Regions from separate parts of the Pantoea phytostimulans genome, predicted to be linked through region 3. Evidence: predicted binding sites of a transcription regulator. Region 3 holds the regulator's gene; each other region holds the start of a gene.
The links. Region 3 encodes ArgR, which controls arginine synthesis, uptake and breakdown. Its sites were predicted from a motif close to ANTGAATAAAAATACANT; they were not measured.

Region 1 (4,921 bases), 1.0 Mb from region 3:
CCAGCAAAGCCTGACGCGCGTAAATGCCATTGCCGGCCTGCTGGAAATACCAGGCGTAAGGCGTTTTATCCACATCGGTAGTAATTTCATCGATGCGCGGCAGCGGATGCAGCACCTTCATATTGTCACGCGCATCGGCTAAATCGGCGGCGCGAAGAATGAACTGGGCTTTCACGTTGGCATATTCGGACGGATCAAGACGCTCTTTTTGCACGCGCGTCATATAGAGAATATCCAGCTCTGGCATCACCTCTTCAAAACTGTCGTGACGCGACCATGTAATGTTCTGCTCATCCAGCATGTCAGTGATGTAAGCCGGCATCGCCAACGCATCGGGTGCGATGAAGAAGAAGCGGTTGCCATCAAATTTGGCCAGCGCCTGCGTCAGTGAATGCACGGTGCGGCCATATTTCAGGTCGCCGACCATGGCGACATTGAAGTTGTCGAGGCGACTTTGCGTTTCGCGAATGGTAAACAGATCCAGCAGGGTTTGTGTCGGGTGCTGATTCGCGCCATCACCGGCGTTAAGCACAGGAATACCGCCGGAAAACTCCGTTGCCAGACGCGCTGCGCCTTCTTGCGGATGACGCATCACAATCGCATCAACGTAGGTGCTGATCACTGAAATGGTGTCCGCCAGCGTTTCACCTTTTTTGCCCAGCGACGTATTGCTGCCGTCAGAAAAGCCGACAACCGAGGCGCCTAAACGATGCATGGCGGATTCGAACGACAAACGGGTTCGCGTCGATGCCTCAAAAAAGCAGCTGGCGATCACGTTGTGTTTTAATAACTCCGGCTGCGGGTTGGCTTTGAGCTGCGCGGCGGTATGCAGCACCAACTCCAGCTCGTCGCGGCTGAGATCGTTAATTGAAATAATGTGCTTGCGATATAGCGGGTTAGCCATAGCTCTCTCCTCTGCGCTGCCGGATTTCAGACAAAAAAAAGCCCCTGATTAAGGGGCTTTTTTAAGATCGGGTCGATGACGGAAAGAAACAGATGCGCCGCCTGCATTCAGGCGAGATTGGGCGTCAAATTTTTCGTTGCGCTGTTGCATGTTTCCTCCGGCAAATTGTGGCGCATTATACGCATTCAGTAATTTGCTTCAAGGGTAAATCGCACACAACGAAAACGTTTGCTCCGGCTTATTTATCGCTGGCCGAGCGTCGCCACCATCACCGCCTTAATGGTATGCATACGGTTTTCCGCCTGATCAAAGACCACGCTGTGCGCGGATTCGAACACCTCATCACTGACTTCCATACCCTTGTGCAAACCATATTGTTCCGCCATCTGGCGTCCCAGGGTGGTTTGATCATCATGGAAGGCGGGTAGACAATGCAAAAATTTCACCGCTGGGTTGCCGGTCAGCGCCAGCATCTCGCTGTTAACCTGATAACCCCGCAGCAAGGCGATACGCTCTTCCCACACCGCTTTAGGTTCGCCCATCGATACCCAAACGTCGGTATAGATAAAGTCCGCACCTTGTACGCCTTCAGCAATGTTTTCGGTCAGCGTGATTTTGCCACCGGTTTGCTGTGCCGCCTGGCGACAATGTGCCACCAGCTCTTCTTCCGGCCAGCAGCCTTTTGGCGCCACTAAACGCAGATCTAACCCTACCAACGCGGCGGCTTCCAGCATGGTATTCCCCATGTTGTTACGCGCATCACCAACGTAGACCAACGTCATTTCGCTGAGTTTTTTAGTCGGCAGCTGTTCCTGCATGGTCAGTAGATCGGCGAGTAACTGCGTAGGATGAAACTCTGTGGTTAAGCCATTCCACACCGGCACACCGGCATATTCAGCCAGAGTTTCAACCAACGCCTGGCCATAGCCGCGATATTGTATGCCGTCATACATGCGGCCTAAAACGCGTGCGGTATCTTTCATCGATTCTTTATGGCCAATCTGGCTACCGCTTGGGCCGAGATAGGTGACGTTTGCGCCTTGATCGTAAGCGGCAACTTCGAAAGAGCATCGGGTACGGGTCGAGTCTTTTTCGAAGATGAGCGCAATGTTTTTGCCTTTCAGATACTGCTTTTCAGTCGCACTTTTTTTTGTGCTTTTTAATTCAGCTGAAAGGGTAAGCAGATAATCGATTTCGGCAGGGGAAAAATCCAGTAATCTCAGGAAATGGCGTTGATAAAGCTGACTCATGCAGCGCTCCATGTAACCAATGCAAATGAATTAAAATTCAATCTAACCGTATGAATATGCATTTTCAACCCCGGCGTGAATAAACTTTTCGTTTTGTGTAGTGGCGCGCCGGGCAGTGTGGGAAAATACTTGATTATTGCCAAACTCAGAGAGGACATCGCCATGGCATATGAAGCATTGTTGGAAGAGCAGCGTGAAGAGACGCGCCTGATCATTGAAGAGCTGCTGGAGGATGGCAGCGATCCCGACGCGCTCTATACCATTGAGCATCATCTCTCATGCAACAACTTTGACTCACTTGAAAAAGCCGCTGTAGATGCGTTCAAGCTGGGCTATGAAGTGACCGAGCCGGAAGAGCTGGAGCTGGAAGATGGCACCACGGTGATGTGCGTGGATATCATCAGCGAAGCGGCGTTAAAGCCAGAGCTGATTGATGCACAGGTCGAGCAACTGGTGAATCTGATTGGTAAATACAACGTCGATTATGACGGTTGGGGCACCTATTTCGAAGATCCAGACGCGGAAGATGAAGACGACGAAATCCTCGATGACGAAGAAGATGACGGTATTCGTCACTAATTTCTAGCGGGCGGAGCATGCTCCGCCTCCTTTTTTAACCCACGTTTTAATCTGATGAACTACGCACCGTTACTCGAACCCATCTATCAATTCCTTCATTGCCGTACGCCGCAAGCCTGGATAGACGAAGCGCGCAAGCCGGAAAACCTTACGCTGTTACTGACCGATCATCTGGTTTGCGAGCTCAAGGCGGCACAAACCGCGGTGTGGTTGATTCGCAAATATGTCGCTGACAAGCCCAGCGGCGAGGCTATTCGTGCCTGGTTGAAGCCGTATGAAGATTTTATCTTTCGCGAAGATGGCGACAGCGATTTCATTAACGCGCATAAAAACCTGACCAAACGCGTTATTGTTCGCAATGAATTGCCGTGGGCGGATGATTTGGTTGAGAAGATGGTGCTGCTGATTAAAGAAGAGCTGCATCACTTTTATCAGGTTTGGGAAATTATGCAGTCGCGCGGGTTGGTTTATCAAAAAATCACCTCAAGCCGTTATGCAAAATCGCTGCTGCGCGAAGTCACCACGCACGAGCCAGATACGCTGATCGACAAGCTGATTTGTGGTGCCTATATTGAAGCGCGCTCCTGCGAACGGTTCGCCAGTTTAGCGCCCTATCTGGATAGCGAACTGGAGGCCTTTTATATTTCGCTGTTGCGTTCAGAAGCGCGTCATTATCAAGATTATTTGACGCTGGCCGCGCAGATTTCACCCAAGGATATTGCGCCAAGGGTGCAGATGATTGGTGAAACTGAAGGGCGGTTAATTAGCGAGCCGGATAACGAACTGCGTTTTCATAGCGGTCTGCCCGCGTTTTGACGGTTTTTTTCCCTCATCCGCAAGCGGATGAGGGACAGGATTACAGCACTTTCAACATCCGCACTTCACAATCTACATGGCCGGTGCAGCCCATGGCGCGATCAATTAATTCAAAACCCAGCGACTCATAGAGTTTGATCGCCCGCGTCAGGCTGGCGGTGGTTTCAAGATAGCAGCGACGAAAACCGCGCTGGCGCGCATGTTCCATGGCACAGATTGCCAGTTCACGCGCCAAACCTAAGCCGCGCACATCGGGCATGAAATACATCTTTTGCAACTCACAGATATCTGGCGCGCTACAGGCCAGGGCGGCGATGCCGCCGCCGCCCATTACTTTGCCTTGATATTCGACAATCCAATAAGCGCTGTGTTCGGCGCTGTAAACCTCAGAGAGTCGATCAAGGTCAGGATCGGAAACGGTATAGCCTTTGTCGGCAGTCAGGCCGAACTCCGCAGAAACAACTCGAATAACCTGCGCGATATGCGCATTGTCGGCGGCAGTGATTGGACGCACCTGAAGGTCACGTCGCGTTGCGGTGGTAGTCATCATCTCTTCCGAATCTATTGCGAAATAAATAAAAAAAGCCGGGCTTAGCCCGGCTTGATAATTAAGCAGTCAGACTAAGACGCTTACAATGCCGCAATCACGGCCTGCTGTTCAATCAGTTTTGTTTTTGATTGTTCCAGATCAGCCACACGCTCGCGTTCTTTCACTACCACCGCTTCCGGGGCGCGTGAAACAAAGCCTTCGTTAGCCAGTTTGGCCTGGATCTTATCGATTTCGACATCCAGCTTAACCAGCTCTTTCGCCAGACGCTCAAGCTCGGCTGTTTTATCAACCAGATCGGCCATTGGGATCAGCAGTTCAGCACCTTCAACGATCTTGGTGACGGAAACGGGACCTTTCTCGCCCGCAGGTAGCACGGTCAAACTTGCCAGACGCGCCAGGCGTGACAGGAAGTTGCGGTTATCTTCAACGCGACGCAGCGCAGCAGGCGAGGCGTTACGCAGCAACACATCCAGCGGTTTGCTTGGCGCAATGTTCATTTCTGCACGAATATTACGTACCGCGACAATCGCCTGTTTCATCCAGTCGATGTCCGCTTTCGCTTCAGCATCTTCTTTCGCCGCGTCGTAGTGCGGGAAAGGCTGCAACATGATGGTGTCGTCGCTGATGTTTTTCAGCACTTTCACACGCTGCCAGATGGTTTCGGTGATGAACGGAATAATCGGATGTGCCAGGCGCAGTAACGCTTCCAGAACGTGCAGCAGCGTGTGACGCGTGCCGCGCAGCTCAGATTCGCTACCGCTGGTCATCACCGGCTTAGTCAGCTCCAGATACCAGTCGCAGAACTGGTTCCAGGTGAAATCG
Region 2 (4,921 bases), 330 kb from region 3:
TTGGTGCGTTTGCCGGGCTTTCCAGCACGCCACCTTCAGTAGAGATGTGCCACGCGTTTTCGTCACGGCTGTAGATCTTTTCCAGTGACGCGGTGGTTGGAATGTTGCGTTCTTTCAGGTAATCCAGCAGCGCTTCACGTGAACGCAGGTCCCACTCACGCCATGGCGCAACCACTTTCAGCTGTGGGGCCAGCGCGGTATAGGTGGTTTCGAAACGCACCTGGTCATTACCTTTACCAGTAGCGCCGTGGCACAGCGCATCAGCACCCACTTTCAGCGCCAGCTCCACCTGTGCTTTCGCGATGATTGGACGTGCCATTGAGGTGCCCAGCAGATAAGTGCCTTCGTACAGTGCGCCAGTTTGCAGCACGGGATAGACATAATCACTGATAAATTCTTCACGCAGATCAACAACGTGACATTCTGAGGCACCCGACTGTAGCGCTTTCTTTTCAACGCCTTCCAGATCGCTGCGTTCCTGACCGATATCTGCCACGAACGCGACCACTTCACAGCCGCCATAGTTCTCTTTCAGCCATGGAATGATGGCTGAAGTATCAAGGCCACCGGAGTAAGCCAGAACGATTTTTTTGATGCCTTGCGTTTGCATTTCGTAATCCTTGAATCAGAGTCGTTAAGCGAGAATCCGGGTGCCAATCGACACGCCGTTAAAAAGAGTAGGCAGTTGCTCAGCGTGACGCCAGCTGGCGATATCCACTGGGCGGCCCAGCGTGCGGGCGGCATCAAGCGCCGCGTGCACTTTAACAATCATGCCATCAGTAATGATGCCTTGGGCAATTAACTGTTCAGCTTTTTCAGCGGTCATCTCTTCGATGCGCTGACCTTTGCCGTCCAGAATACCGCTGACATCTGATAGCAAGACTAAATCGGCACCGATAGTTGCAGCCAGCGCGGTCGCGGCTTGGTCGGCATTGACGTTCATCAGCTCGCCGCTGTCGGTAATACCGATTGAACTGACAACGGGCATATATCCCGCATTCAGCAAGGTATTGAGTAACGCAGGATTGCCTGGCGTGGCATTGCCAACATGTCCTAGCTCTTCATCGAACTGCGCCACATTCACTAAACCGGCATCCCCCACACAGAGGCCCACAGAATTAATGCCATATTTTTTCGCCCACGCCAGCAGCGTTTTGTTGGCGGTTCCTGCCAACGCACCGGTGATGATGTCGATTTGGTCGGCAGGCGTGACGCGCAAACCGTCTTTTTTCTTTACCGGCAGCGCGAGTTTTTTCATCAGCTCGTCCACCAGGCAACCGCCACCGTGAACGATGATCAACGGGCGCTGATGCGCGGTGCGGTAAGTCAACAGCGCATCGAACAAACGGGCCAGCGCTTCTTCGCTGTCCAACAACACGCCGCCAAGCTTGATAATTAAGGGATTGCTCATCGTTAATTCACTCGTCCGTTAAATCAGTGACTGCGTTTCAGGGAAGCCGAAACGAATGTTCATGCATTGCACCGCCTGCGACGCAGCACCTTTCAGCAAATTGTCTTCGGCTGCGACCACAATTAAATGCTCGCCCTGTACGGCAAAACCAATATCACAATAAGGCAGGCCAACCACCGCTTTCAACGCCGGAACGCCTTCTTCGTAAACCCGCACCAGCGGTTTGTCGTGATAGGCGTTATGGAACGCTTCCGCGATATCTTCGCGGCTCACGCCTGCTTTCAGGCGGCAGGTGATTGTGGCCAAAATTCCACGCGGGAAGCTGCCGAGATGTGGGGTAAAAATCACCGGCGTACCAAGATGCGCCACGATTTCGGGGTGATGACGATGATTAAACAGTCCGTAAGGCTGCAAACTCACTTCGCAAAAGCTGGTGCCCACGTTGGCTTTACGCCCTGCACCGCTCACGCCGCTGGTCGCGTTGATCACTGGCCATTGCGCCTCATTCAGCAGGCCTGCATCCAACAGCGGTTTCAACGCCAGCTGAGATGCCGTTGGGTAACAACCCGGCACGGCGACCAGCTGCGCTTCTTTAATTTTCTCGTGCTGAAACTCAGCCAGGCCGTAAACTGCTTTATCCAGCCAGTCGCCATGCTGATGAGTAAAACCGTAATATTGGGTATAGAAGTTGCCATCGTTAACGCGGAAAGCGCCTGACAAATCGAATACCACGCAGCCGGCCTTAAGAAATTCCGGCGCCAGATCATGGCTAACTTCGTGGGCAGTCGCCAGGAACACCACATCGACTTTATCTGCCCACTCAGCTGCACTGCTGAGCGGTTGCAGCGGCAGATCAACCACACCTTTTAGCTGTGGATGAAGTTCAGATAAGCGCTTTCCGGCGTCAGGGCTTTGCGCTGAAACCGCCAAAGCGGTTATGTTCATATGTGGATGGCGATTCAGGAAGGTGGCAAGCTCTACGCCAGCGTAACCACTGGCACCAACGATCAGCGTATTCAACATCAGGCTGTATACCTTTTTACAGTCACACGTTCCGGGTCGCGGCCTTGCCCCGTTGCCCACGATGTCGTTTGCAGAAAATTTAGGTTCACATGCAGACGACGTTTATGTATTTTTATTCACTATTAATGCATGAATATTGATACATCCTAACTCAAGGACCGTCAACAGTGAAGTCAAAATTACCGCCTTTTATCGAACTGTACCGCCAGTTGATCGCTACGCCATCAATCAGCGCAACCGACGCTGCGCTGGATCAGAGTAATGAAACTTTAATCAATTTGTTGGCCGGCTGGTTCCGTGACCTCGGCTTCAGCGTTGAAGTGCAGCCGGTACCCGGCACGCGCAATAAATTCAACATGCTGGCCCGCACCGGAATTGGGGCTGGCGGGCTGCTGCTCGCCGGTCACACCGACACCGTCCCCTTCGACGATGGGCGCTGGACGCGTGATCCCTTCACGCTAACTGAGCATGACAACAAGCTCTACGGTTTAGGCACTGCCGATATGAAAGGCTTTTTTGCTTTCATTCTCGATACGCTGCGTGATGTGGACGTGACCACTCTAAGCAAACCGCTCTACATTCTGGCCACCGCTGACGAAGAAACCACCATGGCGGGCGCTAAGTATTTTTCTGAGTCGACTCAGTTGCGTCCAGATTGCGCGATCATCGGCGAGCCGACTTCGCTGAAACCCGTACGCGCTCACAAAGGCCATCTTTCCAATGCGATTCGTGTTCAGGGCCAGTCGGGCCACTCCAGCGATCCTTCTCGCGGCGTGAATGCGATTGAGCTGATGCATGATGCCATTGGTCATTTAATGCAGCTGCGTAACACGTTGAAAGAGCGTTATCACCATGACGCATTTGCGATTCCCTATCCAACCATGAACTTTGGCCATATTCATGGTGGTGATGCGGCAAACCGCATTTGTGCCTGCTGTGAACTGCACATGGATATTCGTCCGCTGCCGGGTCTGACACTGAGTGATTTAGACGAATTACTTAACGACGCGCTGGCACCCGTAAGTGCGCGCTGGCCGGGTCGCATTACGGTAGGCGAACTGCATCCGCCGATTCCCGGATATGAATGCCCTGCCAATCATGAACTGGTGAAAGTGGTGGAAAAATTGCTGGGTACGCCGACTGAAGTGGTGAACTACTGCACCGAAGCGCCTTTTATTCAGCAATTGTGCCCAACCTTGGTTTTAGGCCCAGGATCAATTAATCAGGCACACCAGCCAGATGAATTTATTGATACTGCATTTATTAAGCCGACTCGTGAGCTGATAAATCAGGTCGTGCAGCATTTTTGTCACTGATTAACATCAAATGGGGCATTTCACTGTATTAACAGCAAAATGCCCCGTCATTCTGTGGGATTTAGCAATAAGAATAACTTATCCCGCTTCCTGTCAGTTAAATTCTATGAATTTCCGTCATTTAGCTGCACGTTTGCTTCACTTTAAGTCAATTGACGAATGAAGCATTACGTGGCTAGATAAAAGACGATGTTATGCCCATTGGGTGATTATCCAAACAATTTCAGATTGCAGAAAGGCAGCAACTGAGCGAATCCTCAGAAGCGACACGCGGTTGTGACTGAGAAAAGTAAAAGTTGTCTGCTTTTTTTTGCGGCCTGAAAACGGCTGGGTGTAGAAGTTTATTAAGACGATAAGGGTGTCAGGGTCAAATGAACGAACAATATTCCGCAATGCGAAGTAATGTCAGTATGCTCGGCAAACTGCTCGGGGATACGATTAAGGATGCGCTTGGAGAGAACATCCTCGACCGGGTGGAAACCATCCGCAAACTGTCCAAGTCATCCCGTGCAGGAAATGACACTCATCGCAAGGAACTGCTGAACACGCTGCAAAATTTGTCTAATGACGAGCTTCTGCCCGTCGCGCGTGCGTTTAGTCAGTTCCTTAACCTCACCAATGTGGCTGAACAGTATCAAACTATTTCTCACAGCGGCGAAGGGGCGAACCACCCGGAACTGCTGAAAAAAACTTTTGAAAGCCTCAAGCAGCAGAAAGACATTAGCGAAAGCGCTATCCGTGAAGCCATTGAATCGCTGTCGCTGGAATTGGTGCTGACAGCGCATCCAACCGAAATTACGCGCCGCACGCTGATTCACAAGCTGGTGGAAGTGAACAGCTGTTTAAAGCAGCTTGATCACAGCGACATTTCCGATTACGAGCGCAACCAAATCATGCGCCGCCTGCGCCAACTGGTCGCGCAGGCATGGCATACCGATGAAATTCGTAAATATCGCCCAACGCCTATCGATGAGGCCAAATGGGGCTTTGCGGTGGTGGAAAACAGCTTATGGGAAGGCGTACCGGCTTTCCTGCGCGAGTTGAATGAACAGGTTGAAGAAGCGTTCGGCATCAAACTTCCGGTGGATTTTGTGCCGGTGCAGTTTACGTCGTGGATGGGTGGCGATCGTGATGGTAACCCTAACGTTACCGCCGCAATTACGCGTCATGC
Region 3 (4,921 bases):
ATTGAGATAGAAGAACCGGTCATTGATCTTGATGCCATTAGTGCGCAATCGTTGCGGCTGGTGCGTTCTATTCTCACCTTGATTGCTTTGGTTTCGGTGATTGTCCTGTGGTCAGAAATTCATTCGGCCTTCGGCTTCCTTGAGAATATCCGTCTGTGGGATGTGAACACTTCTATACAAGGCGTCGAGAGCATTCAACCGATCACGCTTGGCTCAGTATTGATTGCGATCCTGGTGTTTATTATCACCACGCAGCTGGTACGTAATATGCCCGCACTGTTGGAGTTGGCTCTGCTACAACACCTTGATCTTACGCCTGGCACCGGTTACGCCATTACCACGCTAACCAAATATGTGTTGCTGTTAATTGGTGGCCTGCTGGGTTTCTCATTGATTGGTATTGAGTGGTCGAAACTGCAGTGGCTGGTCGCCGCACTCGGTGTTGGATTGGGCTTTGGTTTGCAGGAGATTTTCGCCAACTTTATTTCTGGCCTGATTATTCTGTTTGAAAAACCTATTCGCATCGGTGATACCGTGACAATTCGCGATCTCACCGGCAGCATTACCCGAATCAATACCCGTGCGACCACCATTACCGATTGGGACCGCAAAGAGATTATCGTGCCTAACAAAGCGTTCATTACCGAGCAGTTTGTTAACTGGTCCTTGTCAGATTCAGTAACACGTGTGGTGTTAACCATTCCAGCGCCTGCGAAAGTGAGCAGTGAAGAGGTTACGACCATTTTGAAACAGGCCGCCGAGCGCTGCAGTTATGTTCTGGATACTCCACCACCAGAAGCATTCCTGGTTGATTTACAGCAGGGCATTCAACTGTTTGAATTGCGTGTTCATGCCGCTGAGATGGGGCATCGCATGCCGCTGCGCCATGAATTGCATCAGCTCATCCTGCAAGGCTTTGACCAGCACGGCATTGAAATGCCCTTCCCTCCATTCCAGATGCGAATGGAAACGTTGGGCAAGAAAGCGCCAGCGACCAATGGCGCGCCCGCGTCACGTAATTTCAAATCAGGTGGTTTGTAGAAAAAGGTTTGTAGGGACAAAGAGCAAACAAAAACGCCCGGTTAAGCCGGGCGTTTTCCTGTTTATCTCACACTTACGCTTACTGCTTCACAAACTCTTCACCCTGCGCGATATCTTTCTTCAGGGTTTCTAACATGCCATCCAGTGCCTGCTGCTCAAAACTGCTTAAGTTACCCAATGGCTTGCGTTCAGCGACGCCATTTTTCCCCAGCAGCAGCGGTTGTGAGAAAAAGCGCGCATATTCCCCATCGCCTTCGACATAGGCACATTCCACCACGTTCTCTTCGCCTTGTAAGGCGCGTACCAGTGACAAGCCAAGGCGCGCTGCCGCTTGTCCCATGGATAACGTTGCTGAACCACCACCCGCTTTGGCTTCTACCACTTCAGTACCTGCATTCTGAATGCGTTTGGTTAAGTCCCTGACTTCCTGATCGCTAAAGCTGACGCCTTTAACCTGTGACAGCAGCGGCAGAATAGTCACGCCCGAATGCCCACCGATGACCGGAACTTCAATATCGCCCGGTGATTTGCCTTTTAGTTCAGCAACAAAAGTATTGGCGCGAATGATATCGAGCGTAGTGACACCAAACAGGCGGTTTTTATCATACACGCCATGTTTTTTAAGCACTTCAGCGGCAATGGCTACCGTAGTGTTGACGGGATTAGTGATGACGCCAATTAACGCTTTAGGTGCAGTTTGAGCAACCTGATCAATCAGGTTACGGACAATGCCCGCGTTGACGTTAAACAGGTCAGCGCGATCCATGCCAGGCTTACGTGCAACACCTGCAGAAATTAATACTACGTCAGCGCCTGTCAGGGCTGGCGTGGCATCTTCTCCACTGAAACCTTGAATTTTTACCGCAGTAGGAATATGGCTGAGATCGACAGCGACGCCAGGCGTAACCGCGGCGATATCATAAAGGGTGAGTTCTGAACCCGCAGGAAGCTGCGTTTTGAGTAAGAGTGCGAGCGCTTGGCCAATGCCACCTGCAGCACCGAGGACGGCAACTTTCATTCGTGACTCCTTATTAAGGTGGGGCAGAGAAGAGCCGAAATTCCATCTGAGTCAGACCTTAATCAACAGCTCAGGCGATGACGATTATCCGCGCTCATTCTACGTGCTAACGCGCTTAATCTCCGGATTCAATAATTACTTATCATCTCATTACCTGAATGACCGACAACTTCGCCGTCTGCAGACAGAGAACGGCTGTGTTCGTTATCTGTTGCTACATCTCCAATAGTATAACAACTTTGCAACCTTTGCCCTGATGCGTCATAAAGCGCGGTTTTGGTCTGAACAAAAATCTTTGCTATTATCCACGCCCGCTGGCCGCTTCAGATAGCTCACTTGCTAACCAATTGAATAAAAATTCATTTAAATGCATAATCATCGCTCTGCCGTGGGCTGAATCCCGGTTATTCCCCTTTTTTATTGGTAACCTATGCGAAACCCATCCAAACAAGACGATCTGATTAAGGCCTTTAAAGCCTTATTAAAAGAAGAAAAGTTCAGTTCCCAAGGCGAGATTGTTCAGGCGCTGCAGGATGAAGGCTTCGAGAATATTAACCAGTCAAAGGTTTCTCGTATGCTCACCAAGTTTGGCGCAGTGCGTACTCGCAACGCCAAAATGGAGATGGTTTACTGTTTACCTGCAGAATTAGGCGTGCCCACCACCACCAGTCCACTGAAAAATTTGGTGCTGGATATCGATTACAACGATGCGCTGGTGGTGATTCATACCAGTCCCGGCGCGGCTCAGTTGATTGCACGCTTGCTGGACTCCTTAGGAAAATCAGAAGGTATTCTTGGCACTATTGCAGGTGATGACACCATCTTTATCACCCCTGCCCGCGCCTTCACAGTTAAACAACTGCACGACGCTATTCTGGTTTTATTCGAACAAGAGCTATAAACCCCGCTTTGGCTGCCGGCAGTTAACCTGCCGGTTACGCGTTCTTTTCTCTCTGTTACACAAGAAACTCAATTTTTTTCTTAAAATTCAGTACATTGAAATTAAATTGCTTCATATTTAGCGCTGCGCGAAAATGGTTAAACCTTTGCGCCAACTTAACCTTTTGCGCTATTTTACACTGCTTTACATCACAGACTTAGCGTCATTACCCAGATCTAAATCAACCTGTAGCCATATCGACCATTACTTTTCGCACAAAAAGACAAAGTGATGCATGTCACTGTTTTAACGTGAAATTAACCACCCAAGCTCATTTTATAACCACTTTTTATAACTTAAGGTTATTAAAATATGTCATAAGGATAAAGAATCGCAAAAAAACATTATTAGCAGAGTATTAATTTCTTCCGTTATTAGTTCTATACTTGTTTTCGTGATGCGAATCACACAAACAAAAAGATAAAAACAGACGACGAGGAAATATATATGAACGTTAAAACCACTATCGCCACCCTGAGTATTCTATCTGCCCTGTCATTTGGTGCTGTTGCAGCTGATTCTATCAATACTTCGCAAGCGCAAAATTTGCAGTCCGTTGGCACCATAAGTGTTAGCGGTGTCGCTGGCTCGCCAATGGATATCAACCAGAAGCTGAGTGATAAAGCCGATCAGCAAGGCGCAAAAGCCTATCGTGTGATTGAGGCTTACAACAACGGCAACTACCACGCGACGGCTGAACTTTACAACTAAGTTCAGGCGATAAGACAACAGATAACGGGCGGCCTTTTTGAAGCGCGCATATGCACTTCGGGTTGCCACCTCAAATTTCAGGAGAGTGAATCATGAAAACCAAATTAACCCTTGCCGTATTAAGTCTGGCTTCTGTTCTGTCATTTGGCGCTAGCGCTGCCAGCTTGGTTTCAAATCAACAGGCGCAGACTCTACAGCCTATGAATCAAACCATTACCGTAAGTGGTCGTGATGGTGATCAGACGAATATCCGTGAAGTGCTTTCTGAGAAAGCCGATGCGCAAGGTGCCAGCCACTATCGTGTTATCGAGAACAATCAAGACAACACCTATCACGTGACAGCTGAGCTGTATAAATAATTAACCGAACCGGTGTTTAAACGACACCTGACACATATCGACGACCCGCTTCATCTTTGAATTCCGCAGGTTGTTGATTGTAATGAGGAGACGAATTATGAAAATCAAAGCAACCATCGCTACAGTTAGCCTGCTTTCAGTTATCGCTTTTGGCGCATCTGCTGCCCAGCTAGTGACTGAACAGCAAGCACAAAATATGCAGCCTGCGGGAACCATCACCATTAGTGGTACGGCTGGCGCACCAATGGATTATCGTGCGCAGCTTTCTCAGAAAGCCGATGAGCAAGGTGCCAGCGCTTATAAAGTGATTGAAGCACGTACCGGTGACAATTATCACCTCACCGCTGAGCTCTATAAATAATTCCTCGTCAGTTTCTTGACGAACCCTTTGGCCCCGCTCGTCGGGGCCCTTTTTCGTTGTTATTTGACATTGAAATGGAGTTGACCTTCCAGCTCTTCTTCTGCTTCATCAAATAATAAAATTAGCGCGCCGTAGCGTCTTTTCTGTCCCTTGCCTAAGTTCACAAATTCGATGTGTAGCGGCATAGGCAGTATTTCACCCGTAACAACCTCCCATAATCCATCCAAATCGCAGATACGCCGATCTTCCAAAGCAAAACGCTCGCTGAACTGGCGAAAGAAATGGGCCTGATCAACGATCTCATTAAAGTCAAAACACTCGTTTTTCATGCGGACAGCTCCCATCCTCCCACTACGGACGACCGCTTTCGTCGTCCGTAGTGATGAAACTAGTTCAGACCGCCCAGATGCAGCGCTTTGATTTCCAGATATTCTTCCATGCCAAGCACCGATCCTTCGCGCCCCAATCCAGACTCTTTAACGCCGCCAAAC

Region 1: a site for ArgR is predicted at 2,179-2,196, ahead of argF (ornithine carbamoyltransferase). Genes of this name have one in related genera too.
Region 2: a site for ArgR is predicted at 2,538-2,555, ahead of argC (N-acetyl-gamma-glutamyl-phosphate reductase). Genes of this name have one in related genera too.

Annotation. Positions count from the first base shown of each region.
Region 1 is NZ_CP173698.1:3,618,481-3,623,401, forward strand. It holds gene pyrB (aspartate carbamoyltransferase) at 1-904, opposite strand, end outside; gene argF (ornithine carbamoyltransferase) at 1,147-2,154, opposite strand; gene rraB (ribonuclease E inhibitor RraB) at 2,317-2,733, shown strand; gene miaE (tRNA isopentenyl-2-thiomethyl-A-37 hydroxylase MiaE) at 2,788-3,549, shown strand; gene ACF2G4_RS16855 (GNAT family N-acetyltransferase) at 3,590-4,096, opposite strand; gene ACF2G4_RS16860 (valine--tRNA ligase) at 4,180-4,921, opposite strand, start outside.
Region 2 is NZ_CP173698.1:2,947,296-2,952,216, forward strand. It holds gene ACF2G4_RS13795 (argininosuccinate synthase) at 1-610, opposite strand, end outside; gene argB (acetylglutamate kinase) at 635-1,411, opposite strand; gene argC (N-acetyl-gamma-glutamyl-phosphate reductase) at 1,430-2,434, opposite strand; gene argE (acetylornithine deacetylase) at 2,602-3,750, shown strand; gene ppc (phosphoenolpyruvate carboxylase) at 4,122-4,921, shown strand, end outside.
Region 3 is NZ_CP173698.1:2,617,733-2,622,653, forward strand. It holds gene mscM (miniconductance mechanosensitive channel MscM) at 1-1,041, shown strand, start outside; gene mdh (malate dehydrogenase) at 1,121-2,059, opposite strand; gene argR (transcriptional regulator ArgR) at 2,490-2,960, shown strand; gene yhcN (peroxide/acid stress response protein YhcN) at 3,447-3,710, shown strand; gene ACF2G4_RS12185 (YdgH/BhsA/McbA-like domain containing protein) at 3,803-4,069, shown strand; gene yhcN (peroxide/acid stress response protein YhcN) at 4,167-4,430, shown strand; gene ACF2G4_RS12195 (hypothetical protein) at 4,490-4,759, opposite strand; gene ACF2G4_RS12200 (NAD-dependent succinate-semialdehyde dehydrogenase) at 4,819-4,921, opposite strand, start outside.